Regions from separate parts of the Nocardiopsis eucommiae genome, predicted to be linked through region 1. Evidence: riboswitches for the same ligand, from Rfam matches in the RefSeq annotation. Region 1 holds a riboswitch; each other region holds the start of a gene.
What was found. A riboswitch is a leader RNA that binds a small molecule or an ion and turns the genes downstream of it on or off. The one in region 1 is predicted to bind thiamine pyrophosphate.

Region 1 (4,156 bases):
GGGGACCAGGAGGTGTCCCCGCTGACCGTCGCCTCCTCCTACGCGACCTTCGCCGCGAGGGGCGAGTACTGCGAGCCGCGCCCGGTGCGCATGGTGACCGAGGAGGGCACCGGCGAGGAGCTCAAGACGACCTCGGAGTGCGAGCGCACGGTCAAGCAGGACGCCGCCGACGGCGTCAACCACCTGCTCCAGCAGACCTTCGACGGGGGTACGGCCAACGGGCTGGACCTGGGGCGTCCGGCCGCGGGCAAGACCGGGACCACCGACGGGGCCGCCTACGCCTGGTTCGCCGGGTACACGCCGAACCTCTCCTCGGCCGTGGTCGTGGGCGACGTGCGCGGCGGTGAGGAGAACCCGCTCCAGGGCGTGACGATCGGCGGGCAGCACTTCGAGATCGTCTACGGGGGCACCCTGCCCGGCCCGATCTGGCAGGAGAGCATGCGCGGCGCCACCAAGCACCTGCCCTCGGACGCGTTCGCGGGGTCGCCGGGCGCCTTCGGCGACCCGAAGACCGAGCCTCCCGAGCAGCGGGGCGGTGACGACGACGATGACGACGAGGGCGGGAGCGACACGGACGCCGAGGACGCGGAGGATCTCGCGGACGGCACCGGCGGAGGCGGGACCGGCGAAGGCGGCACGGGAGACGACGGGGGCACCTAGACGCCTTCGGAAGCAGCCCCCCGGTCCGGTGACCACGGGAGACCGTCGCGAGGCGGACCGGCCGCCGGGCCGGGAGGCGGGCCGCCGTTCCGATCCGGACCGTCACCCGGTTCTCACCTTCCGTGGTCTGGACCTTGACAGGTCTAGACCACTCTTGCTTAGGTGACGTCACCCCCCTGCGGCGCGCGGTCGGACGCAGCGCCGCACCCTAGGAGTGTGATCACGTGATCCGACGTCTCCTGAGTCAGCTCGCGGTGCTCGGCGCCATCGCGGCTGTGCTCGTTGCCCTCCCCGCGACCGTCGCGACGGCGGCCACCGCCTGCGCGACGGCCTGGAGTTCCTCCGCCGTCTACACCGGCGGCGGCCAGGTCTCCTTCGAAGGCCGCAACTACACCGCCAAGTGGTGGACGCAGAACGAGCGTCCCGGAACCTCGGACGTCTGGGCCGACCAGGGCCCCTGCGGAAACGACGGGGGCGGCGAACAGCCCGGTCCCAGCGACTTCGTCGTCAGCGAGGCCCAGTTCAACCAGATGTTCCCGAACCGGAACCCCTTCTACACCTACTCCGGCCTCACCGACGCCCTGAGCTCCTACCCGGGCTTCACCAACACCGGAAGCGTCGAGGTGCAGCGGCGCGAGGCCGCCGCCTTCCTGGCCAACGTCAGCCACGAGACCGGCGGGCTGGTGTACATCAAGGAGATCAACGAGGACAACTACCCGCACTACTGCGACCCGAGCCAGCCCTTCGGCTGCCCGGCCGGTCAGGACGCCTACTACGGCAAGGGCCCGATCCAGCTGAGCTGGAACTACAACTACAAGGCCGCCGGGGACGCCCTCGGCATCGACCTGCTGAACAACCCCTACCTCGTCGAGCAGGACGCCGCGATCGCCTGGCGGACCGGACTCTGGTTCTGGAACACCCAGAGCGGTGCCGGGACGATGTCGGGGCACACCGCCATCGTCGACGGCCACGGCTTCGGTGAGTCGATCCGTTCCATCAACGGGTCCATCGAGTGCAACGGCGGCAACCCGGGACAGGTGCAGAGCCGCATCAACACCTTCACGCAGTTCGCCCAGATCCTCGGCACCACCACGGGGTCGAACCTGAGCTGCTGACCCCAGGTGCGTCGACGCACCCGTGGCGGCACCCGAGCGGGGGTGCGACCGGCGAGCACCGCCGGGCGCATCCCCGCTCCTGCGTGTCCCGAGGGAAGGTCTTCACCGCGCATCCTGTTTGCCCCATAATGGAGGCAATCCGACAGGGGAGCGCGTGAGCGCTGAGAGTGCGGCACCCGGCCGCAGACCCTTACACACCTGATCTGGGTCATGCCAGCGAAGGAAGTCGTAGGAAACCGCCGTCGTGCGTGCGCCAGCGCGCGCCCGACCGGCGCTCTTGGCCACATGGGCCCTCGTCACCCCGACGAAGGGACATCAACCAGCATGAGTACCGAGAACCGCGGGACCGGCACCGGAACCACCGCGGAGCCCGTGGGCCGCGTCCAGGAGATCCTTGCCAAGGCCCGGAGCTGGCGCACCGTCGACATCGTCGTGGCCGCCGTGATCGGCGTCGCGGTCGGCGTCGTCTTCTGGCTGTGGAACATCGTCTGGTCGGTCACCACACCGCTGTTCGTGGCGTTCCCGCCCGGGCAGGCCGTCGTCTACGGCATGTGGCTGATCTCCGGCGTGCTCGGCGGGCTCATCATCCGCAAACCCGGCGCGGCCCTGCTCACCTCGATCGCCGCGGCCTCCGTCTCGGCCGTGCTGGGCACCCAGTGGGGGGTCATGGTCGTCGTCGACGGCACCCTCCAGGGGTTGCTGCCCGAACTGGTCTTCCTCGCCTTCGCCTACCGGCGCTGGAACATGGGCGTGGCCGTGCTCGCAGCCGCCGTGGCCGGGCTCTCCCCGGCCATCCGCGACAACATCGCCTACAACGTCACCTGGCCCCTTGAGTACCAGCTCACCTACGGCGTGATCGTGGTCCTCAGCGCGGCCGTCATCGCGGGCGTGGGCGCGCGCCTGCTCACCACGGCGCTGGCCAGGTCCGGCGCGCTGGCCCCCTTCCCCTCGGCCAGGGGCTGACCCGTGACACGACCGAACGCGCGCGGGGCTCGCGTCGAACTCTCCGGCTGGGGATGGAAGCACTCCGGCCGTGACACCCACGCCCTGCGCGGAGTGGACCTGACCGTCGAACCGGGGGAGCGGGTCCTGCTGCTCGGGGCCTCGGGCGCGGGGAAGTCCACCCTGCTGCACTCCCTGGCCGGGCTCACCGGCGAGGACGGCGCCATCAGCGGGGAGCACGAGGGCTCGCTGCTGGTGGACGGCGCCCCCGCCGACCGGGGCCGCGGCGGGGTCGGACTGGTCAGCCAGGACCCCGAGACCCAGCTCGTGATGGCCCGGGCCGGGGACGACGTCGCCTTCGGGTTGGAGAACCTGGGGGTGGACCCCGAGGACATCTGGCCCCGGGTCGAGCGCTCCCTGACGGAGGTCGGCTTCCCCTACGGCCTCCGGCACTCCACGGGCGCCCTCTCCGGAGGTGAGAAGCAGCGCCTGGTCATCGCCGGTGCGCTGGCCATGCGGCCGCGTCTGCTGCTCCTGGACGAACCCACCGCCAACCTCGACCCGGCCGGGGCCGTGCTCGTGCGCGACCTGCTCTCCCGCCTGCTCGCGGAGACCGAGGCCACCCTCGTGCTGGTCGAGCACCGGGTGGCCGACGTCGTCGACCTGGTGGACCGGGTCGTGGTGGTCGAACCCGGCGGGGGAGTGATCGCGGACGGCGCCCCGGCGCGGGTGTTCGCGGAACACGGCCGTTCGCTGGCCGACCAGGGCGTGTGGATCCCCGGGAACGAACCCGTCCCCGAGCTCACGCCCGCTCCCGGCGGCGTGCCCCTGGTGGAGACCGTCGGCGTCAGCGCCCGCACCCCCTTCCAGGTGGGCGTGCGCGCCGCCCCCCGGCGGACGGTGCTCGACGACGTGAACGTCATGCTGTCCGCCGGAACCGCCACCGCACTCACCGGCCCCAACGGCGCGGGCAAGTCCACGCTCCTCACCATGCTGGCCGGGCTCTCGCGTCCGCACCGGGGCGAGGTGCTGCCGCGCGGTCCGATTGCCGGAACCGACCGGCGCCCGCTCGTGCGCTGGCCCGCACGCCGCCTCGCCCGCCACGTGGGCACGGTGTTCCAGCACGCGGAGGACCAGTTCGTCACCGCCACGGTCCGCGACGAACTCCGCTTCGCGCCGCTGCGCGCGGGGATGGGCGCGGCCGAGACCGACGCCTGGGTGGGCGAGCTGATGGAGCGGTTGCGACTGACCCGGCTGGCCGAGGTGCACCCGTACACGCTCTCCGGCGGCGAGAAGCGGCGCCTCTCGGTGGCGACCGCGCTCAGCTCCGGCCCCTCGCACGCCCCGGACCTGCTGGTGCTGGACGAGCCCACCTTCGGCCAGGACACCCGTACCTGGACGGAGCTGGTGGAGCTCCTCGGCGCCCTGCGCTCCGAGGG
Region 2 (4,156 bases), on a different contig from region 1:
GCGAAGCCCTGATGGGCGTGAAGTACCGCCGCACCGACGCCAAGGGTGAGCAGAGCGGCGGCCCGATGTACTACCTGAAGTACGGGGTCGGCGGGCGCTTCGGGGCCTTCCTCGGCATCTCCTTCGCGGTCTTCGGTGCCATCGCCGCCTTCGGCATCGGCAACGGAACCCAGGCCAACACGGTCGCCCAGCAGATGAACAGCGTCACCGGCGTGGAGACGTGGGTCATCGGGCTGATCCTGATGGTGGGCTCGGGCGCCGTCATCCTCGGCGGTATCAAGAGCATCGGACGCGTCACCTCCGCCCTCGTGCCCGTCATGATCATCGGCTACGTCGGCATCTGCCTCGTGGTCCTGATCGCCAACTGGCAGGCGCTGCTCCCCGCCTTCCAGCTGGTCGTCACCTCGGCGTTCACGGGGACCGCGGCGACCGGCGGATTCGCGGGCGCCGGTGTGCTGCTCGCCATCCAGCTGGGCTTCGCGCGCGGCATCTTCTCCAACGAGTCCGGGCTGGGCACCGGCGGTATCGCGGCCGCTGCGGCCAAGACCACCCAGCCGGTCCGTCAGGCCATGGTCTCCATGACCCAGACCTTCATCGACACCATCATCGTGGTCAGCATGACCTGTCTGGTCATCATCGTGACCGGGGTGTGGCAGGTGGAGGGCGCCGAGGACGGCTCCCTGCTCACCTCGCAGGCCATGACGGAGGGGCTGGGAGCGATCAGCCCCGCGATGGGCTCGGCCGGTGCCGTGATCGTGGCGGTCTCCGTGACGGTGTTCGCCTTCAGCACCCTGCTCGGCTGGTCGTACTACGGTGAGCGTTGCGTGGAGTTCCTGGGCGGCCGCCGCATGGTGCTGCCCTACCGTCTGCTCTTCATCGTGGTCGTCTTCGTGGGCTCGGTCGCCGACCTGGACTCGGTGTGGCTCTTCAGCGACATCGCGAACGGTCTCATGGCGCTGCCCAACCTGGTGGGTCTGATCCTGCTGTCGGGGGTGATCAGCTCGGAGACGCGCAAGTTCTTCGACCACCCGGACTGGCGGAACCCGGACGTGATCATGAAGGACGTCAGCCAGTAGTACACGAGCGGCCGGAGGACCAGTCCCTCGGCCGACGACGAGGGGGGACCGGCCACCGTGGCCGGTCCCCCCTTCGCGTGGTGTCGTCCGTTCACCACCAGGCGTGGAAGTGGTGCACCGGTCCCTGGCCGCCGCCCGCGTGGATCTCGTCGGCGCGGCGCAGGGCCTCGGTGAGGTAGGTCTTGGCGTCGGCCACGGCGGCCACCGTGTCCGGGCGCTGGGGGAGGAGGGCGGCGATCGAGGAGGAGAGCGTGCAGCCCGTGCCGTGGGTGTTGCGGGTGCCCACCCGCCCGGCACGGAACTCGACCGGCTCCGAGACACCGTCGACCAGCAGGTCGACGCTCTCCTCACCGGGCAGGTGCCCGCCCTTGAGCAGGACGCGACGCGGACCGAGTTCGAGGAGGCGTTCGGCCTGTCCCCGCATCTCCTTGAGGCTGGTCGCCTCGGTCTCGCCGAGCAGGTCGGCGGCCTCGGGGAGGTTGGGGGTGAGCAGGTCGGCGCGCGGCAGCAGGACGGTGCGCAGGGCCTCGATCGCGGACCGCTCCAGGAGGCGGTCACCGCTCTTGGCCACCATCACCGGGTCCACGACCACGTTCGGCAGCGCGTAGCGGTCCACAGCGGCCGCGACCGCCTCGGTGACCTCCGACGTGGACAGCATCCCCACCTTGACCGCGTGCACGGTCGCGTCGGTGAACAGGGTGTCCATCTGATCGGTGACGAAGGACGCGGGGACACCGTGCACCCCGGTGACCCCGCGTGTGGACTGGGCGGTCAACGCCGTCACCACGGTCATTCCGAAGACCCCGTGGGCGGAGAACGACTTCAGGTCGGCCTGGACGCCAGCGCCCCCGCTGGGGTCGCTTCCGGCGATGGACACGACGTTGTACGCGCTCATTGGCGTTCCTTCGCTAGTACGAACTAGGGCAGGTTCGACGGGTGTGCTCTCAGCCGGGAGGACTCTCTCCGGCACCCCGCGCCGCCGGGGCCTCGCGGCCCCGGCATCTGTGTTGGTCTGTGGTGGTTCCGACTGTAGTGGACGGTCCGCCGGGGCGGACCGCCCCCTCCGCGCGGTCAGACGGTGACGTTGTGGCGGGTTTCCACCTGCTCCTGCTGGGCGTGCTTGCGCCGCTCCCAGACGATCATGCCGACGACCACCACGAAGCCGCCGACCGCGAAGGCGAGCGTGACGGGGACGTCGGTCATCGGCAGCAGGTCGCGGTTCTCGTCCTGCCACGGCCACAGGGCGCGCAGCGAACCGGCCATCAGCCCGGTGAGCACCACGAGGGTGATGTGGTGGTGGTTCTCCAGCAGGAACTGGAGCACCTTCACGAACAGGGCCAGACCGGTGATCATGCCCAGGACGAAGACGGTGATGTAGGGCAGGTCCGCCGCGCGCAGGGCCGCCATGGTCGGCTCGTACAGGCCGAGGGTCAGCAGGATGAAGGAGCCCGACAGGCCCGGCAGCACCAGGGCGCAGATGGCGACGGCGGCCGCGAGGAAGACCACCACGGGGTGGGTGGGCAGGTTGGCGCCGGGCAGGCCGGTGAGCGTGAACGCGAGCGCGGCGAAGACCAGGGCCACCGCGTAGTGCCAGGCCTTCCACTTCTTGCCCGCACCGGTGTAGGGGATCCAGAGGCAGGCCAGGACCAGGCCGAAGAACAGCGCGTACGCGTACTGCGCGTAGACCTCCACCAGCGGGGCGAGGAAGACGGCGGCCAGGATGAGCGCGACGGCCATGCCGATGAGGGCGGGGACGAGCACCGACCAGTCCACCTGGCGGAACTGCTCCTGGGCGCGCTCCTTGCCGCGGCCCCGGGGCACGTCCGTGACGTAGCGCTTGATGCCGCTGACCACGTGGCCCGCGCCACCGATCAGCTTGTCGTAGAGGCCGACCATCAGTGCGACCGTGCCGCCGCTGATGCCGGGCAGTGCCTCGGAGGTGCCGACGGCCCCGCCGCGCACCGCGTTGAAGATGTAGGAGCCTACTGACTTGGCCATGTTGTCGGGCGCTGGCCCGGGAGGTTCCCGGGAGAGGGCGCCGTCCTCCGTCCTGATGGGGTCGCCGGTCCCGTGCGAACGGTCGACCGGCGGGTCAAAGGGGTGCTGTACCACGCGGGTCATGGAGGCGACCTCCACCGGTTCGATGCTCCGGCCCGCGCGGGATGTGTGCCGCCCGGGCCGTGCGAGGGGGAGGAGAGCCGTCAGGCCCCGGGCCGGGCAGTGCTGATTCTAGCGGCGCCGGACGGGGTGAAGGCGTCTGATCGCCCGGAGAATCCGGGTTTTGGTCAGGTATCAGTCCGCGAGGTCCTTGGTCCGAAAACGGATCGTGACGACGACGGCGTGGAACCCGGTCTCAGATCCGGCGCGAACCGGACAGTGGCGAGGTGGGAACGGCGGGCGCGTCCGGGTCCTCCCCGGCCACCGAGGCGGCCCACCGGTAGTCCTGCTTGCCCACCGCCGTACGCCGCACCCGGTCCACGAAGTGCACCGTCCGAGGCACCTTGAACCCGGCCAGGCGCACCCGGCAGTGCGCCCGCAGCGCGCCCTCGTCCCGAGCCGAACCGGAGGCCAGCGACACCAGGGCCGTCACCTTCTGGCCCAGCCTCTCGTCCGGGGAGGGCACCACGATCACGTCCTCCACCGAGGGGTGCGCCTTGAGCACGGCCTCCACCTCCTCGGGGTAGACCTTCTCCCCGGCGGTGTTGATCACCACGCTGCCCCGGCCCAGCAGCACGATCGAACCGTCACCGGCCCTCGTGCCGTAGTCGCCCGACAGCGCCCAGCGCCGCCCGTCACCGTCCGTGGGGAACGTGCGCGCGGTGGCGATCGGATCGTTGTAGTAGCCCAGCGGGATCCGGCCGGTCCGGGCGATCCGGCCGACCTCGACCGACCCCGGCGGGAGCGGCCGCAGGGAGTCGTCCAGCACGGAGATGCTGCCGCCCATCGTGAAGCTGCGCCGGTCGGCGGAGTCCGCGACACTCGTGTGCTCGTCGGGCGCGGTGGCCGACCCGCACACGCCCGTCTCCGAACCGCCGTAGGCGTCGGCCAGGGCCACGTCCTCGCGCCAGGCCCGCCACAGC
Region 3 (4,156 bases), on a different contig from region 1:
CTGTGCACCGCCACGACCGCGCCACCCTCCACCAGCGAGGCCTCCCGCAGGGCGAAGGCCAGTGCGCGCCGGGAGTCGTCGGATCCGTCCACCCCCACCACGATCCGGCGCGGCGGGACGGCGACGTCCTCCGACCCGGTCCCGGGCACCACGACCACGGGACACTCCGCCCGGGACGTCACCCGGACGCTCACCGAGGCGTCCAGCACCGACCGCGCCGCGCCCAGCCCGCGCGAACCCACCACCGCGAGGTCGTCCGGACCCGCCCGCCGCACCAGCGCGGTGCCCGGTTCCTCCAACGCCAGGTCCTCCTCCACGGACACCCCGGGGTGGCGCCCCCGTACGTGCGCGGCGGCCTCGGCCAGGACCCGGCGGCCCTGGTCGGCGACCTCCTCGGGAGGCGGGAAACGGGTGGGCCCGGCGTAGACGGACATCACCAGGGGCATCGCCAGGGCGTGCACCACGTGCAGCGGCCAACCGCGCCGGTCGGCCTCGGCGGCCGCCCAGAGCAGGGCCCACGAGGCGGTGGGCGACCCGTCGATCCCCACCAGCACCTTCGGCGCGACCATCCCGTCCTCCACCATCGACAGCCCCCTCCGGCAGCGGCCGCGCACGTCACGGCTCTGCCCTGGAGTCTTCCACCCGCCACGCGCGGATCCCAGTCCGTGGGGCGTGTCGCCGCAGGTCACGATGGAGTGCGGCCGGGCGGCCACACGGTTACGATGCGCACATGGGTCTGCTCACACCCCTGGCCGTGCGGATCGGTGCCCTCGCGTGGACACCGCGACTCCTGCCCCAGATCACCTGGCTGGACCGGAACCTGGACCGCCTCAGCCGAGGGCGCCTCGGGCTGCTCGACCTCGCCGGGCTGCCCAACACCGTGCTCACCGTCCGGGGGCGCAGGAGCGGACGACCGCGCTCCACACCCCTCCTGTGTGTCCCCGACGGCGCGGATCACCTGGTGGCCGGATCGGCCTTCGGTGCCCCCTCCACCCCCGCGTGGGCGCACAATCTGAGGGCCGCGCGCACGGCGGAGATCGGGAGGACGGGGCGGCGGGTGACCGTCCGGGCGGAGGAGCTCACCGGGGCGGACCGGGACCGGGCCTGGGCACGCCTGTGCGGGGTCTGGCCCAACTTCGCCCTCTACCAGCGGCGGACCGACCGGGTGATCCCCGTCTTCCGCCTCACCCCGGTCCCGGACGCCTGAACCCGGTCAGTCTCCCCAGGCCTCCTGGCGCCAGGCAGCGTCCCAGAACATCCACTCGTAGGTGGTGGCCCGTCGGAACGCCTCGCGCATCCGGGTGACCGTCGCCTCGCCCGCACCGGCGGCGAGCCGGTCCGCGATCGACCTGACCTGCTCGGTGGACCGGGCGAACTCCTCGTCCCCGTAGGTGGCGATCCAGTCGCCGTAGGGGTGGTCGTCGAGGTTCCCGGCCCTGGCCATGAGCCGCTCACCGACGTCGGTGTAGACCCAGAAGCACGGCAGGACCCCGGCCACGAGTTCGGGGTAGCCCTGCGTGTGCGCCAGCGACAGCACGTACGAGGTGTAGGCGGTGCAGGTGGGTGACGGCGGGACGTCCTCACCGACGCTGCCCACCGCGCCCTCGTGGAGGGAGCTCTCCACCGCGATCGCGCCGTGCGCGGCCTTGGCGAAGAACGCGATCTCCTCGCTGGTGTCGGCCCTGGCCGCCGCCGTGGCCAGGGCGCGTGCGTATCCGCGCAGGTAGAGGGCGTCCTGAACCATGTAGTACTCGAACCGTTCCCGGCTCAGGGTGCCGTCCCCGATCCCCCGGACGAACGGGAGGGCGTCGATGGCGTCCCGTGTCGGCGCCGTCTCCTCCCACACGCGGGCACAGAAACCAGTCATCAGGCGATCCCTTCGCTAGCACGATCCAGAGCAGGTTCGGCGGGTGTGATCTCAGCCCCGGTGTCGTCCGGGGCACCCCGTGCCTGACCCGGACCCTACCGCTCGGCCCCCGACCCGACCGCCTCCGGGGCGTCGGTTACGGTCCGGAGTCCCGAAGGCGGGAAGGCCGACCGGAACCACACCCGCGATGGCGGTCTTGTCCGGGCTGGTCCCGACCTGTACAGCCGTCCCGGGGTGCGTCGAGCGGCGACGGGTTTGACTCGTGACCCCCAGGCACAGGACCTACACGTTCCGTGAACGATCTGGAAGGCCTTCTCATGCGCCCGCACCTGGTGGCCCTCGCCGCCGTCCCGCTCACCGCCGCACTCCTGGCCCCCGCCCCGGCGTACGCCGCTGCCACCCCTCTGGCCGACGCGATCGCCGCCCTCACCGTCGCGGAGGAGTCCCGCACGGGATACGACCGAAGCCTCTTCCCGCACTGGGTGGACGCCGACAGGAACGGGTGCCACACCCGCGCGGAGGTCCTCATCGAGGAGGCCGAGATCGCCCCGGAGGTCGGGGACCGCTGCCGTCTGACCGGGGGCGAGTGGTTCTCCTACTACGACGGCCGTACCCTCACCGAGGCGGGCTCGCTGGACATCGACCACATGGTCCCGCTCGCCGAGGCGTGGGACTCCGGGGCGTCCGAGTGGAGCACGAACCAGCGCAGGGACTTCGCCAACGACCTGGACGAGCCGGTGGCGCTCGTGGCCGTGAGCGCGGCCTCCAACCGGTCCAAGGCCGACCGGGACCCCGCCGAGTGGCTGCCCCCGGCGGAGGAGGTGCACTGCCGGTACGTCACCGAGTGGACCACGGTGAAGACCCGCTGGAGCCTGTCGGTCGACGAGGCCGAGCTCGAAGCGCTGAACACCGTCGCGGACACGTGCCCCGACGCGGTCGTGGAGACCACCCCGGCCCTGTAGCCCGGAACCCCCGCTGACCGGGGCCGCCCCTGACACGTGGTCGGCCCCGGTCAGTGATCGCGTCGACCCCCTAGGGCGTGCGGCGGGGGAGGGTGAGGGAGGCCAGCAGCACCGCGCCCACGGTGAAGGCGGACACGATCGACAGCGGCCGGTACACGTCCCAGGCGGGGTCCCCGGCCGCCACCGCGTTCACCGCGTCGATCGCGTGGCTCAGCGGCAGCCAGTCCGAGATCGCGTGGAGCACGTCGGGCATCTGGTCACGCGGCATGAAGAGCCCGCCGAGGATGATCTGCGGGAACACCAGCAGGGGCATGAACTGCACCGCCTGGAACTCGGTGCGGGCGAACGCGCTGGCGAGGAGCCCGAGCGCGGTCCCCAGCAGGGCGTCCACGACCGCGACCAGGCCCAGTGACCAGAGCGGCCCCTCGACGTCGAGTCCGCACACGCGGACGGCGAACAGCACCGTGACGAAGGCCTGCACGATCGCGGCCAGACCGAACGCGAACGCGTAGCCGAAGATGAGGTCGAACCTGCCGATCGGTGTCGACAGCAGGCGCTCCAGAGTCCCGGACCGGCGTTCCCGCAGGGTGGTCACGCTCGTGATCAGGAACATCACCACGAACGGGAAGAGGGCGAGGATCGCCGGACCGATGCCGTCGAACACCGACGTGTCGGTGAAGAGCCAGGCGAAGAGTCCGACCAGCAGGCTCGGTGCCACGAGCAGCAGCACGATCGACCTCGGGTCGTGGCCGAGCTGGCGCAGGACCCGGCCGCTCGTGGCGAAGGTGCGCGTGAGGTTCATCCGACCTCCCTCTCGATGAGGGCCAGGAAGGCGCGGTCGGGGTCGTCCGCCCCCGTCTCGGAGAGCAGCCGCGCGGGCGTGGTGTCGGCCATGACACGGCCGTCGCGCAACAGGAGCAGCCGGTCGCAGCGCAGCGCCTCGTCCATCACGTGACTGGAGACGATCAGCGTCGCCCCCTCGTCGACGAGGGTGTGGAACACCGACCACAGTTCCTCTCGCAGCAGCGGGTCGAGGCCCACCGTGGGTTCGTCGAGGACGAGGAGTTCGGGACGGCCCAGGATCGCGACCGCGAGCGAGACCCGGCTTGCCTGGCCCCCGCTGAGCGTGTCGACCCGCTGACCGGCCCGGTCACGCAGGTTCACCTGGTCGAGGACGCGTCCCACGTCCTTCCGGGAGGCGCCGACCAACCGGGCGAAGTAGCGCAGGTTCTGCTCGACGGTGAGGTCCGAGTAGACCGACGCCGCCTGGGTGTCGTAGGCGACGCGGTGGCGCAGGCCCGCGCTCCCCGCCGCCTGGCCGAACACC
Region 4 (4,156 bases), on a different contig from region 1:
GCTCGCCCAGACGGCCCAGGGCCGTCCCCGGGAGCGCGGCGATCGCGAGCACGGGCGGCCTGCGCCAGAGGACCTCCGGGGTCGGGACCGGCGCGAGGGACATCGCCTCGACCTCGACGTCGACACGCGCCTGGTCGGCGTCCACCTTCAGGAACACGTCACCGACGCGCAGTGTCGCGCGCTCGGAGTGGGCGACGACGACCTCGACCTCATCCATGGTGGACCAGTATCCCCGGGACGGCCGTCGAGGTCACCGGGTTTTCGCGACGGTCAGGCGTCGCCGCGCCGTGCGGTCAGGCGGGCCCGGAGCGCGCTGGCCGCCGCTCGCGGATCCTCGGCCTCGGTGACGGCGCGCACCACGACCACGCGGGTGGCCCCGGCGTCCAGCACCCGGTCCACGTTCTCCAGGTCGATGCCGCCGATCGCGAACCAGGGCCGGTCGGTGCCGAGCGCGGCCGCGCGCTCCACCAGTTCGAGTCCGGCCGCCGGGCGGCCCGGCTTGGTCGGGGTCGCCCAGGTCGGGCCCACGCAGAAGTAGTCGCTCCCGGGCTCCTCCGCCGAACGGGCGGCGGCCTCGGGGTCGTTGTTGGAGCGGCCGACCAGCGGGTCGGCGCCGATGATGTCGCGGGCCAGGGGAACCGGCAGGTCGCGCTGGCCCAGGTGCAGGACGTCGGCGCGTACCGCGCGGGCGATGTCGGCGCGGTCGTTGACGGCGAGCAGGGCCCCGTGGCGCTCGCACGCCTCCCTCAGGACCTCCAGGGCGGCCAGTTCCTGGCGGGCCTCCAAGCCCTTGTCCCGGAGCTGGATGATGTCCACGCCTCCGGCCAGGGCGGCGTCCGCGAACTCCGCGAGATCACCGCTCTCGGTCCGGGCGTCGGTGCACAGGTACAGAAGGGATGCGTCCAGGCGCTCGCGCAGGCTGGTTCCGTGGCTCGTCCTCACGCGCCCCACCCTAACCAACGGCCCGGGGGACGTCACCGGGGTGGTGCGTCCCCGGGCCGTGGACGGCTCAGAAGGCCATGCCCTGGGCCCGCCGACGGACCTCGGTGCCCCGGTTCTCCCGCATGGCCTGGATCGGCGTGCCCGGCAGGGTGTCGTCCGGGGTGAACAGCCAACGCAGGGCCTCCTCGGTGGAGAAACCGGCGTCGGTCAGCAGCACGATGGTGCCCGGCAGACCCTTGACCAGGTCCGGGCCGTCCAGGAAGGCGGCGGGGATGCAGAGTTCGCCACCGCGCACCACGCCCATGAGGCGGTTCTCGCGGATGAGCGTCTTGATGCGGTTGGGGCTCACGCCCAGCGGCGCGGCCGCCTCACGCAGGGTCAGCCATTCGCCGACGAGTTCGTCGAGTTCACGATCGCTTTGTGTCACCCACCCAATCTGCCACACCCGGCCGGGCTCCGGAGACCATCGCCCCGCCCCCGGACGCCCCGCCTGGGAGATCCCCGCCACGACCGCCCTGGACGGGTTGTCCTAGGATGAGGGCGAGGACATGTCCCGCGGGAGCCGGGTGGACCCGGCTGAGAGGGAGGCTCACCGCCTCCGACCGCACGAACCTGATCCGGGTCATTCCGGCGAAGGGAGTGGAACACGGCGCCGTGCGCAGCAACGAGGTTCCCCCACAGAAGACGATTCATCCCACCAATGCGGTGGTCGTGGTCGGCGGCGGCGTCATCGGCCGGGTCACCGCTTGGCGGGCCGCCCAGCGCGGCCTGTCCGTGACCCTGGTCGAGCCCGACCCCGTCACGGCGCCCTCCGACGCCCGCGCCTCCTCGACCGTCGCGGCGGGCATGCTCACCCCCGCGACCGAGGCGGTCTTCGGCGAGGAGGAGCTCATGGAGCTCGGGGTGCGCTCGGCGCGCCTCTACGACGACTTCGTCGCCGAACTCCAGGAGGCCAGCGGGATCGACGTCGGCCACCGCCGCACCGGGACGCTGCTGGTCGCCTTCGACCGCGACGACCTCGCGGTCCTCACCGACCTCCACGCGCTCCAACAGCGCCTGGGCGTCCCCACCCAGCGGCTCACCAGCCGCGAGTGCCGACGCCTCGAACCCACGCTCGCTCCGGGCGTGCGCGGTGGCGTGCTGGCCCCCGAGGACCACTCCGTGAACCCGCGCGCGCTGCTCCTGGCCCTGGCGCGGGCCGGGGAGCGGGCGGGCGTTCGCGAGGTCCCCGGGTACGCGGAGGAGATCACCTCCCCCGGGGCTGACGGCGCGCGCCTGGGCGTACGCCTGGCCGACGGGACCGCACTGCCCGCCGCGCAGGTGGTGCTCGCCGCCGGATGCTGGGGCGACCGGGTACGGGTGCCCGAACCGGTGGTTCCGCCGCTGCGCCCGGTCAAGGGGCAGCTGCTGCGCGCCCGGGTGCCCGCCGGGGAACCGCCGCTGGTCACGCGCACCGTGCGCGGCCTGGTGCGCGGGTTCCCCGTCTACCTGGTACCCCGGGCCGACGGCGAGGTGATCGTCGGCGCCACCCAGGAGGAGCTGGGCCACGACACCTCCCTGACGGTCGGCGGGCTCTGGCAGGTCCTGCGGGACGCGCGCGAGCTCGTCCCGGGGGTGAGCGAGCTGGAGGTCGTCGAGACCTGCGTGGGGCTGCGGCCGGGTTCCCCCGACAACGAACCCCTCCTGGGGCCCACACGGGTCCCGGGACTGCACCTGGCCGCCGGACACTTTCGGCACGGGGTCCTGCTGGCCCCGGTGACCGGGGAGGTCATGGCCGAGGCACTCACCACCGGCGCGCTGCCCCCGTACGCGCGCCGGTTCTCAGCCAGCAGACGGACGTGGGAGTAGCAGTGGAACTGATCATCAACGGACAGGCCCGGGACAGCGAGGCGACCACCGTGGACGGGGTCGTGCGCGACCTCACCGACGCCGGGGACGGCGCCGTCCCCGGCGGGATCGCCGTCGCGGTCAACGACGAGGTGGTGCGACGCACCGCCTGGACGGACACCGAGCTCTCCGCGGGCGACCGCGTGGACGTGCTCACCGCCGTACAGGGAGGCTGAACCATGACACAGACGTCCGAGTCCGTGACCGTCGCGGCACACGTGTCGGAGGACCCGCTGGTCATCGCGGGGGTCTCCTTCGGGTCCCGACTCATCACCGGCACCGGCGGGGCGCCCTCGCTGGAGGTCCTGGAGGACGCCCTCCTGGCGTCGGGAACCGAACTCACCACCGTGGCCATGCGCCGGATCACCCCGGGCACCCAGGGGTCGGTGTGGGACGTCCTGGAGCGCAACCGCATCCGCCCGCTGCCCAACACCGCCGGGTGCTTCACCGCCGTGGACGCCGTGCGCACCGCGAGGCTCGGCCGTGAGGCCCTGGGCACCGACTGGGTGAAGCTGGAGGTGGTCGCCGACGAGCACACCCTCCTGCCCGACCCGGTGGAACTACTGGACGCCGCGGAGGCGCTGGTCGACGACGGCTTCACTGTCCTGCCCTACACCAACGACGACCCGGTGCTGGCCCGTCGCCTGGAGCAGTTGGGCTGCGCCGCCGTGATGCCGCTGGCCGCGCCGATCGGTTCGGGCCTGGGCATCCGCAATCCGCACAACCTGGAGCTGATCGTCGAACAGGCCGAGGTCCCGGTGATCGTGGACGCGGGCATCGGGACGGCGAGCGACGCCGCCCTGGCGATGGAGCTCGGGTGCGACGCGGTGTTGTTGGCCACGGCCGTGACACGCGCCCGGGAGCCGGTGCGGATGGCGGCGGCGATGCGCGACGCCGTGCGCGCCGGTCGCGGTGCGCGGCTGGCCGGACGCATCCCGGTCCGCCGCCACGCCAGGGCCTCCAGCCCCGACGTGGTCTGAGTCCGCCGGGAGGACTCCGGTGCGGTGGTCCGGGGCTCCGGACCTGGGACGATCACCCGTTCCGGCACACCGCGCGAACCCCCGGTGACGACACGCGAACGGACCGTTACCGACGGGTTTGGTCCCGTCCCCTACCGTGGGAGGGTGCGCGTGCCGCGCGACGGCACCGCACCCTCAGACCGCCCAGGCGCGAACGCCCCGAACCGACCCTCCGGTCGGGCTCCACGACGGTGGACACGGGGGCCGTCGCGACCGTGAACCGCGGGGCAGACCTGACACCGGCTTCCGCTATCGTGTCGGATCGACACCAGGTGTCGGGTACGCGCCACCGGCCGCGAACGCCCGCG

Region 2: it holds a riboswitch for thiamine pyrophosphate, as region 1 does, so the genes downstream of both, thiD (bifunctional hydroxymethylpyrimidine kinase/phosphomethylpyrimidine kinase) here and ACRWK8_RS03280 (ECF transporter S component) in region 1, are expected to answer to the same signal.
Region 3: it holds a riboswitch for thiamine pyrophosphate, as region 1 does, so the genes downstream of both, ACRWK8_RS00830 (TenA family protein) here and ACRWK8_RS03280 (ECF transporter S component) in region 1, are expected to answer to the same signal.
Region 4: it holds a riboswitch for thiamine pyrophosphate, as region 1 does, so the genes downstream of both, thiO (glycine oxidase ThiO) here and ACRWK8_RS03280 (ECF transporter S component) in region 1, are expected to answer to the same signal.

What each region holds. Positions count from the first base shown of each region.
Region 1 covers NZ_CBDRIY010000003.1:156,393-160,548, reverse strand. The annotation lists gene ACRWK8_RS03290 (transglycosylase domain-containing protein) at 1-660, shown strand, start outside; gene ACRWK8_RS03285 (glycoside hydrolase family 19 protein) at 885-1,775, shown strand; TPP riboswitch at 1,910-2,017, shown strand; gene ACRWK8_RS03280 (ECF transporter S component) at 2,100-2,738, shown strand; gene ACRWK8_RS03275 (ABC transporter ATP-binding protein) at 2,742-4,156, shown strand, end outside.
Region 2 covers NZ_CBDRIY010000038.1:16,255-20,410, forward strand. The annotation lists gene ACRWK8_RS21295 (alanine/glycine:cation symporter family protein) at 1-1,076, shown strand, start outside; gene thiD (bifunctional hydroxymethylpyrimidine kinase/phosphomethylpyrimidine kinase) at 1,168-1,971, opposite strand; TPP riboswitch at 1,960-2,060, opposite strand; gene ACRWK8_RS21305 (DUF368 domain-containing protein) at 2,148-3,074, opposite strand; gene ACRWK8_RS21310 (acyl-CoA synthetase) at 3,430-4,156, opposite strand, start outside.
Region 3 covers NZ_CBDRIY010000001.1:190,184-194,339, forward strand. The annotation lists gene ACRWK8_RS00820 (universal stress protein) at 1-584, opposite strand, end outside; gene ACRWK8_RS00825 (nitroreductase/quinone reductase family protein) at 731-1,207, shown strand; gene ACRWK8_RS00830 (TenA family protein) at 1,214-1,867, opposite strand; TPP riboswitch at 1,857-1,957, opposite strand; gene ACRWK8_RS00835 (HNH endonuclease family protein) at 2,185-2,829, shown strand; gene ACRWK8_RS00840 (ABC transporter permease) at 2,900-3,631, opposite strand; gene ACRWK8_RS00845 (ABC transporter ATP-binding protein) at 3,628-4,156, opposite strand, start outside.
Region 4 covers NZ_CBDRIY010000008.1:23,902-28,057, forward strand. The annotation lists gene ACRWK8_RS06655 (phosphotransferase family protein) at 1-217, opposite strand, end outside; gene thiE (thiamine phosphate synthase) at 271-942, opposite strand; gene ACRWK8_RS06665 (Rv2175c family DNA-binding protein) at 1,010-1,369, opposite strand; TPP riboswitch at 1,488-1,598, shown strand; gene thiO (glycine oxidase ThiO) at 1,597-2,790, shown strand; gene thiS (sulfur carrier protein ThiS) at 2,793-3,005, shown strand; gene ACRWK8_RS06680 (thiazole synthase) at 3,009-3,809, shown strand.